DNA from 3 places in the Rossellomorea sp. NS-SX7 genome. Region 3 is predicted to be linked to each of the others. Evidence: riboswitches for the same ligand, from Rfam matches in the RefSeq annotation. Region 3 holds a riboswitch; each other region holds the start of a gene.
The links. Region 3 has a riboswitch for S-adenosylmethionine ahead of metK (methionine adenosyltransferase). Riboswitches for the same ligand answer to the same signal wherever they lie in the genome.

Region 1: another riboswitch for S-adenosylmethionine. It lies ahead of ACUXV2_RS05925 (2,3-diketo-5-methylthiopentyl-1-phosphate enolase); the one in region 3 lies ahead of metK (methionine adenosyltransferase).
Region 2: another riboswitch for S-adenosylmethionine. It lies ahead of ACUXV2_RS18820 (sugar ABC transporter substrate-binding protein); the one in region 3 lies ahead of metK (methionine adenosyltransferase).

The regions. Positions count from the first base shown of each region.
Region 1 covers NZ_CM128249.1:1,217,613-1,223,367, reverse strand. Annotated here, with positions in the region: gene ACUXV2_RS05955 (M3 family oligoendopeptidase) at 1-190, opposite strand, end outside; gene ACUXV2_RS05950 (MarR family winged helix-turn-helix transcriptional regulator) at 318-767, opposite strand; gene ACUXV2_RS05945 (Spo0E family sporulation regulatory protein-aspartic acid phosphatase) at 1,016-1,261, opposite strand; gene ACUXV2_RS05940 (1,2-dihydroxy-3-keto-5-methylthiopentene dioxygenase) at 1,633-2,145, opposite strand; gene ACUXV2_RS05935 (methylthioribulose 1-phosphate dehydratase) at 2,160-2,789, opposite strand; gene ACUXV2_RS05930 (2-hydroxy-3-keto-5-methylthiopentenyl-1-phosphate phosphatase) at 2,786-3,448, opposite strand; gene ACUXV2_RS05925 (2,3-diketo-5-methylthiopentyl-1-phosphate enolase) at 3,441-4,658, opposite strand; SAM riboswitch class I at 4,754-4,859, opposite strand; gene ACUXV2_RS05920 (aminotransferase class I/II-fold pyridoxal phosphate-dependent enzyme) at 4,918-5,755, opposite strand, start outside.
Region 2 covers NZ_CM128249.1:3,807,409-3,813,163, reverse strand. Annotated here, with positions in the region: gene icmF (fused isobutyryl-CoA mutase/GTPase IcmF) at 1-773, shown strand, start outside; gene ACUXV2_RS18835 (hypothetical protein) at 1,108-1,302, shown strand; gene rpoE (DNA-directed RNA polymerase subunit delta) at 1,594-2,175, shown strand; gene ACUXV2_RS18825 (CTP synthase) at 2,560-4,164, shown strand; SAM riboswitch class I at 4,409-4,515, shown strand; gene ACUXV2_RS18820 (sugar ABC transporter substrate-binding protein) at 4,709-5,755, shown strand, end outside.
Region 3 covers NZ_CM128249.1:3,013,064-3,018,818, forward strand. Annotated here, with positions in the region: gene ACUXV2_RS15035 (gamma carbonic anhydrase) at 1-483, shown strand, start outside; gene metK (methionine adenosyltransferase) at 926-2,125, opposite strand; SAM riboswitch class I at 2,363-2,508, opposite strand; gene pckA (phosphoenolpyruvate carboxykinase (ATP)) at 2,968-4,557, shown strand; gene ACUXV2_RS15050 (lmo0937 family membrane protein) at 4,940-5,089, opposite strand; gene ACUXV2_RS15055 (GNAT family N-acetyltransferase) at 5,240-5,755, shown strand, end outside.

The sequences.
Region 1 (5,755 bases), 1.8 Mb from region 3:
CGATCGAATGACGGATATAGCAGATGTTCTGCATTGTATCAAAATGAAGGCGTATTTTATTCAATTCGTTCATAGCAGTAACCTGATCATCTGCTGTGGCTGCTTGCTTAAAATCTATCAATGCCTGTTTGAACTCATTCTGGATCTCTTTCAGATTTGGCCGTTCATATGTAAATTGTTCAAACTTCATATGTATTCCCCCTTTTTCAAAGTCATATATTGTATTCGACCCCTTCTTCTGTTTCTCCTGTAAGTTTGATTACTTTCCTTTTGTACGAAGAGAAAAAAGAGCCTTGCAAGGAAGGCTCTTACATGTATCAATATGATAAGTTCTTGATGGACAGTCCCAGTTTCTTCAAGAGCTCTATCACGTCTTTCTTTTCTTCAGGGGAGAGGGACGACATCAATTCGTGAATCCTCTCTTCATGGTTCGGAAAGATCTTGTCAATCAGGCTTCTGCCCTCCTCCGAAATCTGCGCATAGGTCACACGCCGGTCTTTAGGGCAGGCAACACGCTTAAGGTAGCCTTTTTGCTCCAGCTTATCCACTACGTATGTGATACTTCCGGAAGCCAAGAGAATTTTACCGCCTATTTGCTGAAGCGGCTGGTCCCCTTTATGATAGAGCAGCTCTAATACAGCAAATTCAGTTGGGTTCAAACCGTTTTCCTGAATATTCTTATTAATCTCTTCGTTCAATGCTTTAAAGGCTCGGGAAAGAACAATAAACAGCTTCAATGATTGTTTTGTATCCTGGTTTTCATTCATGATTTTCATTCCTTTAAACTAATATCTCAGTTTCAAAATATTATACTAGCCTTTAGAGTTAAAGTCAATGTCCCAAACATAAGACCAGAAAAACCTCCATTATCAGTCAATAGACTATACGGAGGTTTTCGATTGGAATATTATTCGATTGTAATTTATATAACGACAAATTGATGAATTCATTTTAAGTGGTTATTCTGTGAGGCTGCTTTCATTATAAAGGTATTTAGAGGATATCAATTCAATGATTAAGAAGCTGTCTTTTTCAGTAAATTTTTTATTACCTGACTCAATTCGTAGGGTACTTCTTGAATATTAATCGTATAAATGCTTTTATCACATTCCTGATATTGATTCAATAATCGATCCAATTGCTGACTGCAATCAATAGTTTCTTTTGCCCCCAGCCCCAGTCTATCTCCCAGGGAGATCATTTCAGCACGCTTTTGATTGATTTTCACCAGTAACCATTTCTTTTTAAGATATTGACCCATTCAAACTAACTCCTTTTTATTTTGTGTCTATCAGGCTGCAAATCCAACTGGGATTCAACAGATGAACCGTGCATAAGTCCACAGTGTTGTAGTCCCGGCAGGATCCTTTTGCCTCTGTTTCTATTCATGTAAATCTACTAATAAAAACGTTACTCAGTTAGTATCGCAACTATTAACAGAAAAGTAAATAGATTCGCAAAACAAGACAAAATAACTAGTTAAGTCTGTTTTTTTGACAAAAATCGTCAATATTTATTTTGGTTTCACAAATGTATGCGAAGGAGGAGGGGCTTCCCTTTGATACTATGATAGCTCAAGAAACGAATACAAAAAAAGAGAAAAAGACACCACGTCTTTTTCTCCTTTCTCTCTTAATATATTGGTACCCAGCCTTCTTGTGTAACGAATATACGAACAGCGACCACTTGTTTATCCTCACTCAATGTAAAGTAGTGTCGAATATTTTCAGGTACTGAAATTAAATCTCCCGGGTCCAGATGGACTTCAAAAAAGTTTCCATCTTTTCCTTGAATGATAAAAACTCCATGCCCGCTTACAATAAAACGGACTTCATCGTCTGTGTGATGATGCTCCTGTTGAAAATTCTTCAGCAGTTCTTCCAAATTAGGTGTGTTAGATGATAGAGAAATGACATCCCAGGCTTGGTAACCCCTTCTCTCAGAAATGTCTTCTATTTCTTCTCTGAAAGCTTCTATGATGCTTTCCTTATCTTGATCTGATAATACATACTTCCCCTGTAATTCTGCATCTAATTTTGATAGATTCCAATTCTCATATATAACCCCTTGTTCACCTAGAAAAGTACTAACCTCTTCTTGATTGTCCACTATTTCACTTGATCCTTGAACTTTAATCGTCGCCATTGTTTATCTTCCTCCTATAGTTGTTGAGTGGTCTTCTTTAATGATAGTAGTGACAATTGATATTGAAATAGAAACTCGCAAGCTTCCAGAAGCTTTTTAGCCTCAAAAGCGTTTCTCCCCCATACCGTGATGCCATGATTGCGGATCAAAACAGCTCCTTTATCATCAAGGACATGGCGGGAAAATTCTTCGGATAAAGAAGGAATATGGGCATAATTAGGAATGATGGGGATGGTCAGCGTATCATCTTGTTCCCACTTATCAAAAGCCTTAATCAATTCCTGATTCTTGAACGTAACTTCACCTCTGTCCCCATAAAGCTCACTCACAACATTATTCGGGACCGTATGGACATGAAGACTGCATCCTGCCTGGCTTTTTCGAAATATACTGCTATGCAGGAGCGTTTCAGCTGAAGGTCGTAATGTGGTTTCTTCAAGCGCCTCTCCATACTGATCCACAATCAGAAAATCTTCATCCGTTTGCCTCCTCTTATCCTTTCCGCTTGCTGTAACGAGAAAACTGGTTGGGGAAGAGCTGACCCTGATGGCGAGATTTCCACTTGTCCCCATGAACCAGTCCCGGTCTGCAAGCTCTTTCTTAACTTCTGCAAGTTCTTCCCATTCAGCACTATAGTCCTTCACGCCGGAACCTCCTTTTTCAGAAAAGCTATACAATCATGGAACGTTTCAAATTTCTCATACGGAATGGAATATTCCTCACATTTCTCGGCAAGATAATCTCTTGCAAAAACAGTATGGGCATATTTGGACATTTCAATATCTGTAACTGAATCGCCAATCACAATAATGTCATGTTTTTCAGTGATCTCGATGCTTCGAATGATGGACGGTTTACAACACCCGCATTCCCCGTTGTCACATTCAGCATCGCAAGGGAACGGCCAGTGTACTTTGATTGTCTGATCTTCAAACGTTGTTTGGTTACAAAATATGCCGTCAAAAGGACCATACTGCTTTAAAAGTGGATAGACGAAAAAGTCCATTCCTCCGCTTATGATATACAATGGAATGTCATTCTCTTTTGTATATGAAACAAATTCTTTAAATCCTTTTCTGATAACAGATGTCTCTTGTAAATAACTAAGAAGTTCCTCCTTTTTTGAAGAAGGAATCAGATCAAACAATTTTGTGACTCCCTCCCTGATTGACAGTTCACGTGAAAGTATTTGATTTTTAATACTTTCCCATTCCGGAGGAGCGAACTGCTTCATCAAGGAAATAATATTGTCAGTTTCAGTGATTGTCCCGTCAAAGTCACAAAAAATAATGGGCTTACCCACTCACTTTAACCTCCTGTCCCCATAACTGCAGAGCTTGATCAAGTTCAGCATGATTAATAGCTGCATCTGCCAGGGAAGTGCCTTTCAAGACAGCATCGATTGCTTGCAGGAAGGCTTTCCCGCCTCCAACCGCACCGCCGGGATGTCCATGCACTCCCCCACCAGCATTGATGACGCAATTATGCCCAAAGTCGGTCATCAACTGGGGAACCAACCCGGGATGGATACCTGCTGAAGGAACAGGAAATGTTTCCTTAAATTGATCTGATTTTATCAATTCATCCCTGATGGCCAACACTTGTTCTTTTTCTAATGCCACACTCCCATATGGAGATGGGAATAAAGAGAAATCCGCTCCTGTCATTCTTAAAAACTTACCAAGCCACAACGAATAACTTACTCCATATTGTGGAGAAGCAGCTGCAGCCCCCGAGAAAGAAGGATGAGCCATTATTGGGAGTCCGATTTCATGATCTTCCCTTAACTCTTGCAATACATCGAGTCCATAAGTAAATACATTGAATAATAGAGCATCCGCCCCGAGCTCTCTTGCCCTTCTCGCTTTTTCTTTTAAGTCAGTGGTCCTTCCAGACAAGTTGACTGCATACAGAGTTCGTTTTCCTGTTTCTTCATGAACCTCACGAAGTACTTTTTCACCCAATTTGATTCTGTCGACAAATGGTGTCAGTTCGTTATCAAAAAGAATTTCATCGTCCTTGACCAAATCCACTCCGCCCAGTGCCTGAGCTCTAAGCTGGGACTGTAAGTAATGTATGTCCCTGCCGATCACCCCTTTGAAAATGCTCATGACAAGAGGCCTATCTAAAACATTCACTTTTCCCCTGATTCCTTCAATCCCAAATCTGGGACCCGGATACCCTTTCTTTAAATCCCTTGAAAATTGAATATCCTTGAGTTTAACCTGACCATCAAGTGATAGTTTGCCAAAGACGGTTGTAAGGATCGCCGGTATATCATTGGAATAGTTCCCTGAAGGATAGGCGATTTGAATTTCCGCCGTACCTCCCTCTCTTCCTTCTTTTTCTTTCACCTCGACTACCCGGCCTTTGTACTTTCTTAATTGTTCTTTCTCCAGCAATGGAAGATCGGTCCATGAACCGACAGTGAGTCCAAGAGCGATTCCTTCCGCTTTTTTTTCAAAGGATCCGTTTTTTCCTGATAAGACATATGTAGCAATTACTTCTCCCACTCCAGTTGCCTCCCATCTTCATTGTTTTTTCGAAATCACTGATTGGCGTAAAATAAAAAAACCCCTTCGATAAGAAGAGGTTTGTCTATTACTCTGTCTTATCTCTCAGCAAATAAACTGCTGCAAGAATTAGCACCGTGCTTGGATAAGTCGGTTGCCGGGCTTCATAGGGCTGGTCCCTCCGCCTGCTCTTGATAAGAAAAATCATATGCTATTGTATTTTATTTCAGTTGGATTATGGCATCATTTTTCATTTCTGTCAATCTTTTTTATCAAACAATTTCAAATTTTCAATCCTTCCCACAGCTTCTTCAAGGCGTTCTACACTGGTCAATAATCCTACTCGGACATATCCTTCACCATGCTCCCCAAACCCTACACCTGGCGCTACAGCCACTTTAGCCTCTTCGAGGAGATAATCAGAAAACTCCACAGAAGAAAATCCTTCAGGAACCTTAAGCCAAGCAAAAAAGGAGCCAGCAGGCGCTTTTACGTCCCATCCGATTTTCTGTAAACCGTCTATCAATGTTTTTCTTCTTGATTCATAGGTATCAACCAATTCTTCAACGCATTTCTGAGGCCCGAGCAAAGCAGCCTCTGCGGCTTCCTGGACAGCCCCGAAAAGGCTGACATACAGATGATCCTGAAGAATGTTGAGGGCGTCGATCACACTTTTGTTCCCGACTGCGAAGCCCACTCTCCAACCTGCCATATTATAGGTTTTTGAAAGCGTATAAATTTCAATCCCTGTATCCTTTGCACCTTCTGCTTCTAAAAAGCTGACGGGCTTTTTCCCTTCGAAGCCGATTGCACCATATGCAAAGTCATGCACGACGCAAATGTCATGTTGTTTTGCAAATGATACTGTTTCATCGAAAAATGAACGGGAAGCAACCGCTCCTGTAGGATTATTGGGATAGTTCAAAAACATGAGTTTCGCTTTTTCAATGTCCTCCATTGGAATCGTGTCATACTCCGGAAGGAAATGATTCTCTTCTTTCAACGGCATCGTTACCATTCTCGCTTCTGCAAGAGATACCCCCGACAAGTAATCAGGATATCCCGGATCCGGGACCAATACCGTATCCCCGGGGTTC
Region 2 (5,755 bases), 790 kb from region 3:
CCCGCCGTATCTGGTCAACGGTCATGAGAGATAAGTACGGAGCGGATGAGCGCAGTCAGAAGCTGAAGTATCACATTCAGACGTCCGGCCGCTCGCTGCATGCGCAGGAGATCGATTTCAACGATATCCGTACGACGCTTCAGGCATTGATGGCGCTGCAGGATAACTGTAACTCGCTTCACACGAATGCGTATGACGAAGCAATCACGACACCGACGGAAGAATCCGTCCGCCGTGCGATGGCAATCCAGATGATCATCACGAAAGAACACGGTCTATCTAAAAATGAGAATCCACTTCAAGGATCATTCATTGCGGAAGAGTTGACGGATCTCGTGGAAGAAATGGTGCTGACAGAGTTCGACCGCCTGAATGACCGCGGAGGCGTGCTCGGTTCGATGGAAACCCAGTATCAGCGCGGCAAGATCCAGGAAGAATCCATGTACTATGAAATGAAGAAGCATAACGGCGAGCTTCCGATCGTCGGGGTGAACACGTACTTGAATCCTAATCCTCCATCTGAAGAACAGATGGACAGCATGGAACTTGCACGTGCGACGAAGGAAGAGAAGGAAACGCAAATCAAGAACCTGCGTGACTTCCAGGGCCGCAACGAAGATAAGGTCGAAGAAGCATTGGGACGCTTGAAGAAAGCGGCCGTCGACGGAGGCAACATCTTCGAAGAGCTGATGGAAACCGTCAAAGTGGCAAGCCTTGGGCAGATCACACGCGCCCTATATGAAGTCGGAGGACAGTACCGCCGGAATATGTAATAGAAAGAAGACTGCTGTTGTTTTGGACGGCAGTCTTTTTTTGAAGGATCGTCCCGGCGTGCATTGATATGGTAAAGGAAAGCCCGCTCATGGAGGTGGGCTGTTAAATCGAAGGCCCGTCCCAGTACACTTTAAAGCGCTAAAAGCCCGTCCCTCACTTCGCTAAAGGACTTTCTGATTTTAAGGATGATTAAAGATCAGGAAAATGGTCTATGCTGAATATACAGAAAAGTTACAATTCTTTGTATTGTGGTGATAGATGCGGGTGTTGTTTTGCTATATAATGGGTATTGGATGATTAGACCCAGAGACGACTTACACTGGATGTGAAATTGTGAGGACATTTTTACGTTATGCGCTTATTGCGGCCGGTATATATGCGGCGGCCCTGTTGTACCACTATCAGCTTGGGGCGATTCCGTTTCTTCTTCTGTCCTTCTACTTTTTTTATGAAGCGTATAAGGTGATCCGATACGGTGACAAAGAAGAAAGTGAAGAGGACGGCAGCCTTCTGAATTCACAAGAATAAAAAAATAAGAGAAAAGCCAGATAAATATAGCATAAAGTCTCTTATATTGTTTATAATGAATAATATGCTTAAAATGATAATGGCAGGATTATGCCGTTTTTTATCGGTCCCTTTTTTGATAGGGGATCACTCTTACGTTTGCTATGAATGGAGTACATAGTGTTTGAACGCCTTGCAACAGGCTTCTGCATGTTGTCGATTTTTAGCAGTCCGGTTGAACGTCCGGGCATTATGTTTGTGCTTTAGTGACTCTCCCAGTAGAGTGTGAAATAGAGAAAGGAAGTGCGTAAAGTGAGTCTAAAACAGTTATCGAAAGAAGAATTGCGACAAACATCTTTTATTGAACTGGCACACGAGATCATGGCGGAAAAGAAACAAGCCATGACATTTAAAGAGGTGTTGAACGAAATTACAAGTCTACTTGAAATCCCTCAATCAGAGGTTAAGAGCCGCATGGTTCAATTTTATACAGACCTGAACATCGACGGACGCTTCATTGCGCTTGGCGAGAACCGCTGGGGACTGCGCGAATGGTATCCGGTTGATCAAATCGAAGAGGAAACCGTTCCGACAATGAAGTCTACTAAAAAGAAAAAGTCGAAGAAGAAAGTCGACGAGGACCTTGATCTTGACGAATTCGACGATCTAGATGATGAAGATCTGGAAGACGATCTTGATTATGATGATCTCGACGATACAGACGACGATGATGATCTGACGGATGACGACGACGATGTGGATTCGGACGATGATATGGACGACCTTGATGTCGATGAAGAAGAAGAAGAGTTGGAAATCGATGAGTTCGATGATGAAATCGATGATGAAGACGAAGAAGAGTCAGATGAAGAAGAAGAGGATGAAAATCTTTAATTTTTCAGTGAATTAAGAAGATTTATCCGGCTCCATTCTATGCTTGACTTCTTTCTTTCAGGAAGGTAGTATTTTATTTGGGCTCCTTAAAAAAGGACGGATAGAGTATTCAACGCTCCCCTTACCATTTGGTAAGAGGGGCGTTTTTTATTTTTTACAGGACGGCCTGCGCGAAGGATGCAGGCTGATTCACGATTTCTCTTCCCCTTACAACTTACCATCATTTATAAATAAGAGGCTGTCTTTTAGCTGATTTTTGCCCATGATTTTATTTTGCGGGAATGGACTTCTCCTTCTTTGAACAAGATAACTTCATGACAAGGATACATAGGAGACACCCTCTACTTTTTTTGAACCAAATCATATCAAAAGGGGGACATATACATGACTAAGTATATTTTCGTAACAGGCGGCGTTGTGTCGTCACTTGGAAAAGGGATCACAGCAGCGTCCCTTGGAAGACTATTAAAAAACCGCGGAGTTTCGGTAACGATCCAGAAATTCGACCCATACATCAACGTGGATCCGGGAACGATGAGCCCGTATCAGCACGGTGAAGTATTCGTGACGGATGACGGTGCGGAAACGGATCTTGACTTAGGTCACTATGAGCGTTTCGTCGACATCAACCTGACTAAATACAGCTCTGTGACGACTGGGAAAATCTATTCCACCGTCCTGAAAAAAGAGCGCCGCGGTGATTACTTAGGCGGAACGGTCCAGGTCATCCCGCACATCACAAACGAAATCAAAGAACGCGTGTACCGTGCAGGCCGCGAAACGAATTCGGATGTGGTCATCACTGAAATCGGCGGAACGGTAGGGGATATCGAGTCTCTTCCATTCCTCGAAGCGATCCGTCAGATCAAGAGTGATGTGGGCCGTGAAAATGTGATGTACATCCATTGTACATTGGTTCCTTATATCAAAGCAGCCGGTGAAATGAAAACGAAGCCGACTCAGCACAGCGTGAAAGAATTGCGCAGCCTTGGAATCCAGCCGAACGTCATCGTCGTTCGTACAGAAATGCCAATGACGCAGGATATGAAAGATAAAATTGCGCTGTTCTGTGATATCGATAAAAATGCTGTGATCGAAGCGATGGATGCTGACACACTTTACTCAGTGCCTCTTGCCCTTCAGGCCCAGAAGCTGGATGAAATCACATGTCAGCACCTGAAACTGAACTGCCGTGAAGCAGAAATGACAGAGTGGAATGAACTGGTTGAGCGTGTAACGAATCTATCACGCAAAACGAAGATCGCCCTTGTCGGGAAGTATGTTGAACTTCAGGATGCTTACATTTCAGTTGTGGAAGCTCTTCGTCATGCCGGATACAATTTCGACAGCGACGTCGAGGTGAAATGGTTGAACTCCGAGCTTGTAGACGCTGAAAACGTAGCGGAAATGCTTGGCGATGTAGACGGAATCCTTGTACCTGGAGGCTTCGGTGACCGTGGAGTTGAAGGGAAGATCGTTGCGACTCAATACGCACGTGAAAACAAAGTTCCTTTCCTTGGCATCTGCCTTGGTATGCAGCTTGCATCTGTAGAGTATGCGCGCAACGTACTTGGTCTTGAAGGAGCTCACTCTGCTGAGCTGAACCCGGATACACCGTACCCGATCATCGACCTGCTTCCTGAACAGAAGGATATCGAAGATCTTGGCGGAACCCTTCGTCTCGGTTTATATCCATGTAAGCTGACGGAAGGTTCAAAAGCGTATGCAGCCTATGATGGAGAAGTGGTTTACGAGCGTCACCGTCACCGCTTCGAATTCAACAATCATTACCGTGAGCAAATGGAAAACGCAGGCTTCATCTTCTCAGGTACAAGCCCTGACGGACGCCTTGTGGAGATCATCGAGCTTCAAGATCACCCATGGTTCGTGGCATCCCAATTCCACCCGGAATTCACATCACGCCCGACACGTCCGCAGCCGCTGTTCAGAGACTTTATTGAAGCAAGTTTGGCTTTTGGCGGGAAGTAATAGAATAGATTTGGTTTAATATATGGGCCGCTCTCCTTTTGGGGGAGCGGTTTTTTGTTATGGGGCGGGTTGTTGTGGTTCACGAGGTGTGCAGGCGTGTCGGGTTTTGTCGTGACGACAGTCCGCACATAGAGGCTCCGTGATACCCGCCGTGAAATTATTTTAAAAAGAATATTGACAATTTTCCATCAACTAAGTAAGATATCGGTTATACGCATGCGAAGATTTTACCAATTTCATATTTCTCTTATAAAGAGTTGGCAGAGGGACTGGCCCGATGATGCCCGGCAACCTACCGTTTCGACGGAAAGGTGCTAAGACCTGCAGGAATGATTTCCTGAGTGATAAGAGTACGTTTATTGATACATAAACCTCTTTTCCCTTAGGAAAAGGGGTTTTTTGTTGTATGAAAATATCGGCGGGTACCTGCTTTTGTTCAATCAACCAGGAATCCCGGCGATGGGCTTTGTGATCGGGCGAGTGCACCGCTTCGATTCAAGGCTGTATAAAAATAAAACCATTTCGCGAGAGGAGAGTCATTTTTATGAAAAAACCGGCTTTATTATTGATCATCATCACGCTTGTGCTAAGTTTACTGGCTGCATGTCAGCCAAAGGTTTCCGAGGAGTCAAATGCTGAGGCAAGCGCGAAAAAAGGAGCATCCGATCATGAGCTTGCCGGCAAGAAAATCGCCCTGATCATGCAGATCAATTTAGGGACGTTTTCTGCCCAGTATATCGAAGGGGTGAAAGAGCAGGTTGAAAAGTTTGGCGGGAAGGTCCAGGTTTTCACTTCCGAAGGGGATCTGGCAAAGATGTCATCCAATCTCGATGCTGCCATCAACCAGAAATTTGATGGGATCCTGATCGACCATGGAACAAAGGAAGCACTTCAATCGGGTGTTGAGAAAGCGAAAGAACAGGGGATTCCCGTTGTCGTGTTTGATGCGGATGTTGAATCAGAAGGTGTGACGGTCCTTGAACAAGGTGACAGGCAAATGGCGGAACAGACGCTTAATAAGCTTTCAGAGGAGCTTGGAGGGAAAGGTGAAATCGTCAAGATCTGGGTAGCGGGGTTTGCCCCGATGGAAAGGCGCCAGGCGGCCTATAAAGAATTCCTTGATAGCAATCCTGACATCAAAGAAGTGGCTGCTTTCGGAGCGGCGACCCAGAATACGGCACTCGATACGCAGGCCCAGATGGAAGCCATTCTGAAGCAGTACCCGAATAAAGGTGATATTGACGCAGTGTGGGCTGCGTGGGACGAATTTGCAAAAGGTGCCGTACGGGCCATCGAGGCGGCGGGGAGAGAAGAAATCAAGGTTTATGGAATCGATATGAGTGATGAAGATCTTCAGATCATCCAGAAGGAAGGAAGTCCGTGGGTGGCTTCAGCTGCGGTCGATCCGAAAGATATTGGCCGTGTGCAGGTCCGTTTCCTCTATCAGAAACTATCAGGGGAGGAAACACCGCAAACGGTGAAACTTGAACCGGTCTTCATCGAACGGGATCAGCTTCCGGATGAACAGCTTACAACCGATCAGCTCCATGTGCATGTGGAAGGCTGGGGAGCAAGTGAACAAGGATACACA
Region 3 (5,755 bases):
ATTGCAGAATCTGCTTTTATCGCCGATTATGTAACGATTTCAGGGGATGTTGAAATCGGGGAAGAATCGAGCATCTGGTTCAATACCGTCATCAGAGGGGACGTCGCGCCTACCAGGATTGGCAGAAAAGTAAATGTTCAAGACAATTCCATCCTTCACCAAAGCCCTGAAAATCCCCTGATCCTTGAAGATGAAGTGACAGTCGGCCATGGTGTCATCTTACATAGCTGCAAAATCAGAAAAAAAGCCCTCATCGGCATGGGATCAATCATCCTTGATAATGCCGAAATCGGTGAAGGTGCTTTCATCGGAGCCGGAAGCCTCGTCCCCCAGGGAAAAGTCATCCCTCCGAACACCCTTGCCTTTGGCCGACCGGCAAAAGTGGTGAGGGAACTGAACGAACATGATATCAGTGAAATGAAACGCATCTCAAGGGAATATGCGGAGAAGGGCCAGTATTATAAAAGCATCAAACCATTTTAACTCTTATATTTGTGATACCCAAAGCTGAGCGAGATTACTCGTGTTAAATTACGGGATGGGGATATAAGTGACGCAATTCCGTTGTATGTGCCTGGCTCGATTTGAGGATTTTGAGCCAGGGTCAACTCTTCTGACTTTTCCACGAAGATATCTACCGTTTTTTCATTTTATCTGCCGTTTTTTCATTTTATCTGCCGTTTTTCCGTTTTATCTGCCAAAATTCCAATATATCTTCCAAAAAAACGTTTTATCTGCCAAATTTCCGATATATCTGTCATTCTTCAAAATACGACAAATCCCGCGGGCATCATCCCCTAAAACTACAACTACCTATCCCCCCTCGACCGCAGCCCGCAATAAATCATAATACGTCCAACAAAAACATCCCAAATCAAAAAAGCCAACACCCCTAAAAGGAGTGTTGGTTTTCTCATATCTGTTATTACTTAAGAGCTTCGGCTTTCAATACTTCAGCTTTGTTGGTACGCTCCCAAGGAAGATCAAGATCGTTGCGGCCGAAGTGTCCGTAAGCAGCAGTCTGCTTGTAGATCGGACGGCGAAGGTCCAGCATCTTGATGATTCCGGCAGGGCGTAGATCAAAGTTATTGCGTACCACGTCAACCAATACATCCTCAGAAACTTTGCCAGTTCCGAATGTATCAACTGAGATGGATACAGGTTGTGCTACACCGATTGCATATGCCAATTGAACTTCACATTTTTCAGCAAGTCCGGCAGCAACGATGTTTTTAGCCACATAGCGGGCTGCATATGCTGCAGAGCGGTCAACCTTCGTCGCATCCTTACCGGAGAATGCGCCGCCGCCGTGACGTGCATATCCGCCGTATGTGTCAACGATGATTTTACGGCCTGTAAGACCTGCATCCCCTTGAGGTCCACCGATTACGAAACGGCCAGTCGGGTTGATGAAGTATTTTGTGTTTTCGTCGATCAGTTCTTTCGGAACAACCGGATCGATGACATACTCTTTCAGATTACGCTGGATTTGCTCTAGTGAAATCTCAGGATGGTGCTGAGTTGAAATGACGATTGTATCAATGCGCACAGGCTTATCGTTCTCGTCATACTCGACCGTAACCTGAGTTTTACCGTCCGGGCGAAGGTAAGGAAGAATTTCTTCTTTACGGACTTCAGTCAGCTGACGGGATAGTTTATGAGCAAGAGAAATCGGAAGAGGCATAAGCTCTTTCGTTTCGTTGCAGGCAAATCCGAACATTAGACCCTGGTCCCCTGCACCGATTGCTTCGATTTCTTTATCAGACATTTGTCCTTCACGTGCTTCAAGCGCCTGGTCTACACCTTGGGCAATATCAGCAGATTGCTCATCGATTGATGTCAGGACTGCACAAGTTTCAGCATCGAAACCATATTTCGCACGAGTGTATCCGATTCCGCGGATCGTTTCACGAACGATCTTAGGGATATCTACATAAGTATTTGTGGTGATTTCACCTGCAACAAGCACTAAACCTGTAGTAACAGACGTTTCACAAGCCACGCGGGCATTCGGGTCATTCGTTAAAATGGCATCAAGAATTGAATCAGAGATTTGGTCACAAATCTTATCTGGATGTCCTTCCGTTACGGACTCAGATGTAAACAGACGACGTTTTGTTGACATTAAGGTTCCTCCTCAAGCATATTTGCCGATATTAAATCGACAAAACCTATAAACAGATACGGTACTCATTTCCCTAAGTAGTATGAAGTAAACATGGTTTTTTTATAAGGAAGAGAAAGACGTCCTTATATAAAAACATGAGATTTAATCATTAATGCTCCACTATAAAATAGAAAAAACCCTTCCTCGGTAGAAGCACAAAGAGGAAAGGTTTCACATCATAGCCGCGCCTTTTCTCTCTTATCGTTCAAGGTTGTCCACCTTGCCTCAGTTTAGCACCTTCGCTTCATGGGATCCTTCCTGAATCAAGAAGGACCAACTATCTATTTAGCAGGTTGCTGGGTTTCATAGGGTCTGCTCCCTCCACCAGCTCAGGATAAGAGTATCCGTTCAAGGTACAATAATAACGTTAACACTAAAGGGTGTCAAATATTTTTTAGTATGTAAAGTTTAACAGCCCTTATCAATATTTTCCGGATAATCCTATACATTATTGTAGTAAGAAGTTTCTTTTATAGTTGGACAAGTCTCAGCGCCCCACACTGTTTTCCACTGGAGTCAAGTCCCTGCAGAGGAACGAAACGGTCTGCGTTTATACGCGAACACCTTTTTATAAGAAGAAACATGAAAACGTGGGTATATGAATGAGGAATTTCTCATGGACAAGCATAAACTGCTTAGATAGGGAAAAATAAGTTGCATTTTTCAAGGAATTTGTTACAAGTTTAAGTCACATTATAAAAAAGTGCTAAATAGTATAGACTAATAAATTAATTGTGTTATACTATTTTTGAAAAGATACAACAAAGTGGTAGTTAAATTTATATAAAGGAAGGGTTCTAATGAATTCAGTGAGCATGTCTAGTGAATTAACAGAGTTACTTAGCGGTCAAAATATCAAAAATCAACTGTCTGTTTCACAATTAGTGGAAAGAGTTCTTCATAGAAATGAAGGCGTTTTAACTTCTTCAGGTGCGGTCAGAGCTGAAACTGGCAAATACACAGGGCGCTCTCCTAAAGATAAATTTATTGTAGAGGAGCCTTCAACAAAAGATAAAATTGATTGGGGAGCTGTTAATCAGCCAATCTCTGCTGAATCATTCGATAAATTATACCATAAAGTCCTTGCATACTTAAAAGAAAAAGAAGAAGTATTTGTATTCAACGGATTTGCAGGTGCAGATCCCAAACATAGACTTCCGATCCAGGTAATCAATGAATTTGCGTGGCATAACTTATTTGCTCATCAGCTGTTCATTCGCCCGAATGCGGAAGAATTAATCTCACATAAGTCCGAATTTACGATCGTTTCGGCTCCTAACTTTAAAGCAGACCCTGCTGTTGATGGTACTAACTCTGAAACATTCATCATCGTTTCGTTTGAAAAACGCATCGTCCTGATCGGCGGAACTGAATATGCAGGGGAAATGAAGAAATCGATCTTCTCCGTTATGAATTACATGCTTCCTGAAGCAGATATCCTTTCCATGCACTGTTCAGCAAATGTGGGACGCGAAGGCGACGTCGCTCTATTCTTCGGTCTATCCGGAACAGGCAAAACGACATTATCGGCAGATCCGAACCGTCGTCTGATCGGGGACGACGAACATGGCTGGTCCCCGAATGGCGTATTCAACATTGAAGGCGGCTGCTACGCAAAATGCATCGGCCTGACTCGTGAAAAGGAACCTCAAATCTTTGATGCCATCCGCTTTGGATCAGTTCTGGAAAACGTTGTCCTTGATGAAGATTCGCGCATCCCGGATTACGAGGATAACAGTTTAACAGAAAACACGCGTGCCGCTTATCCGCTTCAAGCAATGGAAAATATCGTGGAACCGAGCGTTGCTGGCCATCCTAATACAATCGTATTCCTGACTGCTGATGCATTCGGCGTACTGCCTCCGATCAGCAAACTGACGAAAGAGCAGGCAATGTATCATTTCCTAAGCGGGTATACGTCTAAATTAGCAGGTACCGAGCGCGGCATCACTTCACCGCAGGCAACATTCTCTACTTGCTTCGGTTCTCCATTCCTGCCACTTGCTGCCACTCGTTACGCAGAAATGCTAGGAAAGAAAATCGATGAGCACAACGCAGAAGTTTACCTCGTAAACACTGGTTGGACCGGCGGAGAGTACGGTGTGGGTAACCGCATGAAGTTATCTTACACACGTGCAATGGTGCAGGCAGCATTAGAAGGTGAACTGACAAACGTCGAAACGGAAACAGACGAAATCTTCGGATTGAACATTCCTGTAAACGTACCAGGTGTACCTGATGAAGTGCTTCAACCAATTAAAACATGGTCAAATGAAGAAGCGTACAAAGTAAAAGCAACTGAACTTGCACGCCAATTCAACGAAAACTTCAAGAAATTCACAAACGTACCTGTCGAGATCGAAGCAAAAGGCGGTCCGGCTGTAAAATAATGAAAATGACCAGTCAAACACTGCAGGGTGTTTGGCTGGTTTTTTTGTTTTCATCAACGGGGTTCTCTGGTATCAACAAAAATTTGATTCAATCAGCGTATTTTGTTGTTATTAACGGATATTTTTTAAAAGACGTTCACATGGGGGTTATCTATTCAACGGCGAAATGCTGTGCATACCAACAAATATTTTAGGTTATCCACGAAATTCCATGCTTATCAACAAAAATTTCAGTTTATCAACATTTTTTCGAGATTACCGACAATTCTTCAATAATCGACAACTTCCGCAAATCCCCCGTTAAGACTAATCCCCCAAAGAATGCCCGTTCACTCCCATTCCACCCCAAATAAAAAAAGAGGATTTCTCCTCTTTTCAACATCTATAAGCCCTTCTTCCGGCCTGTAATCAGATTCCATAAGAACACGACCACGGCAATGACCAATAAAATATGGATGATGGCTCCGCCGATCTTGAAGATCAGTCCTAATAACCACAGGACAACAAGTATTCCAATGATGGTCCACAGCATGCTTACCGCCTCCTTCATCATGTATTGTTGCTAACTTTCCCTATATACCAACTTTTAAAACAACAACCACTAATTTTTGAAAATTCTTCTTTACTAAATATTAGAAATTTTGGTAATATATCAATTAAAACTTATAAAGGGGACAGGGACATGATCAGAGTATTGACCCGTGCTGATGACGAGCAATGTCAGCAGCTCATTCAAGGACAGCCTGCCGAGAATTTGTTCATCATCGGTGATATTGAGGCATTTGGATACGAACAGGACTTTCAGACCATCTGGGGTGATTTTGACGAAAATGGGAATTTGAGAGGGATCCTATTAAAGTATAGGGAAAATTTTATCCCTTATTCCAAAGGAGAGTTCGATGCAGAAGGATTCGCCGATATCATCAATACGTGCGATGATTTTAGTATCATGTCAGGACTAAAGGCGGTCACTTCAAAAGTAGAGCCTTTTTTAACCAAGGATTATCAATCAAAAAGGCAGTTGTTCTATGCAAAACTGGATAACGGGTACTCTTTGTCAAATCAGGAGCTGAATCATGTTGAAAAAGCATCTATCGAGAATCTTCCAAAGCTTGTCGAGCTCCTTAACTCTATCCCTGAGTTCAGCGGCGGAAGTTTCACTGTAGAGAAAAGAAAGCATGGGATGGAAAATGGGGTA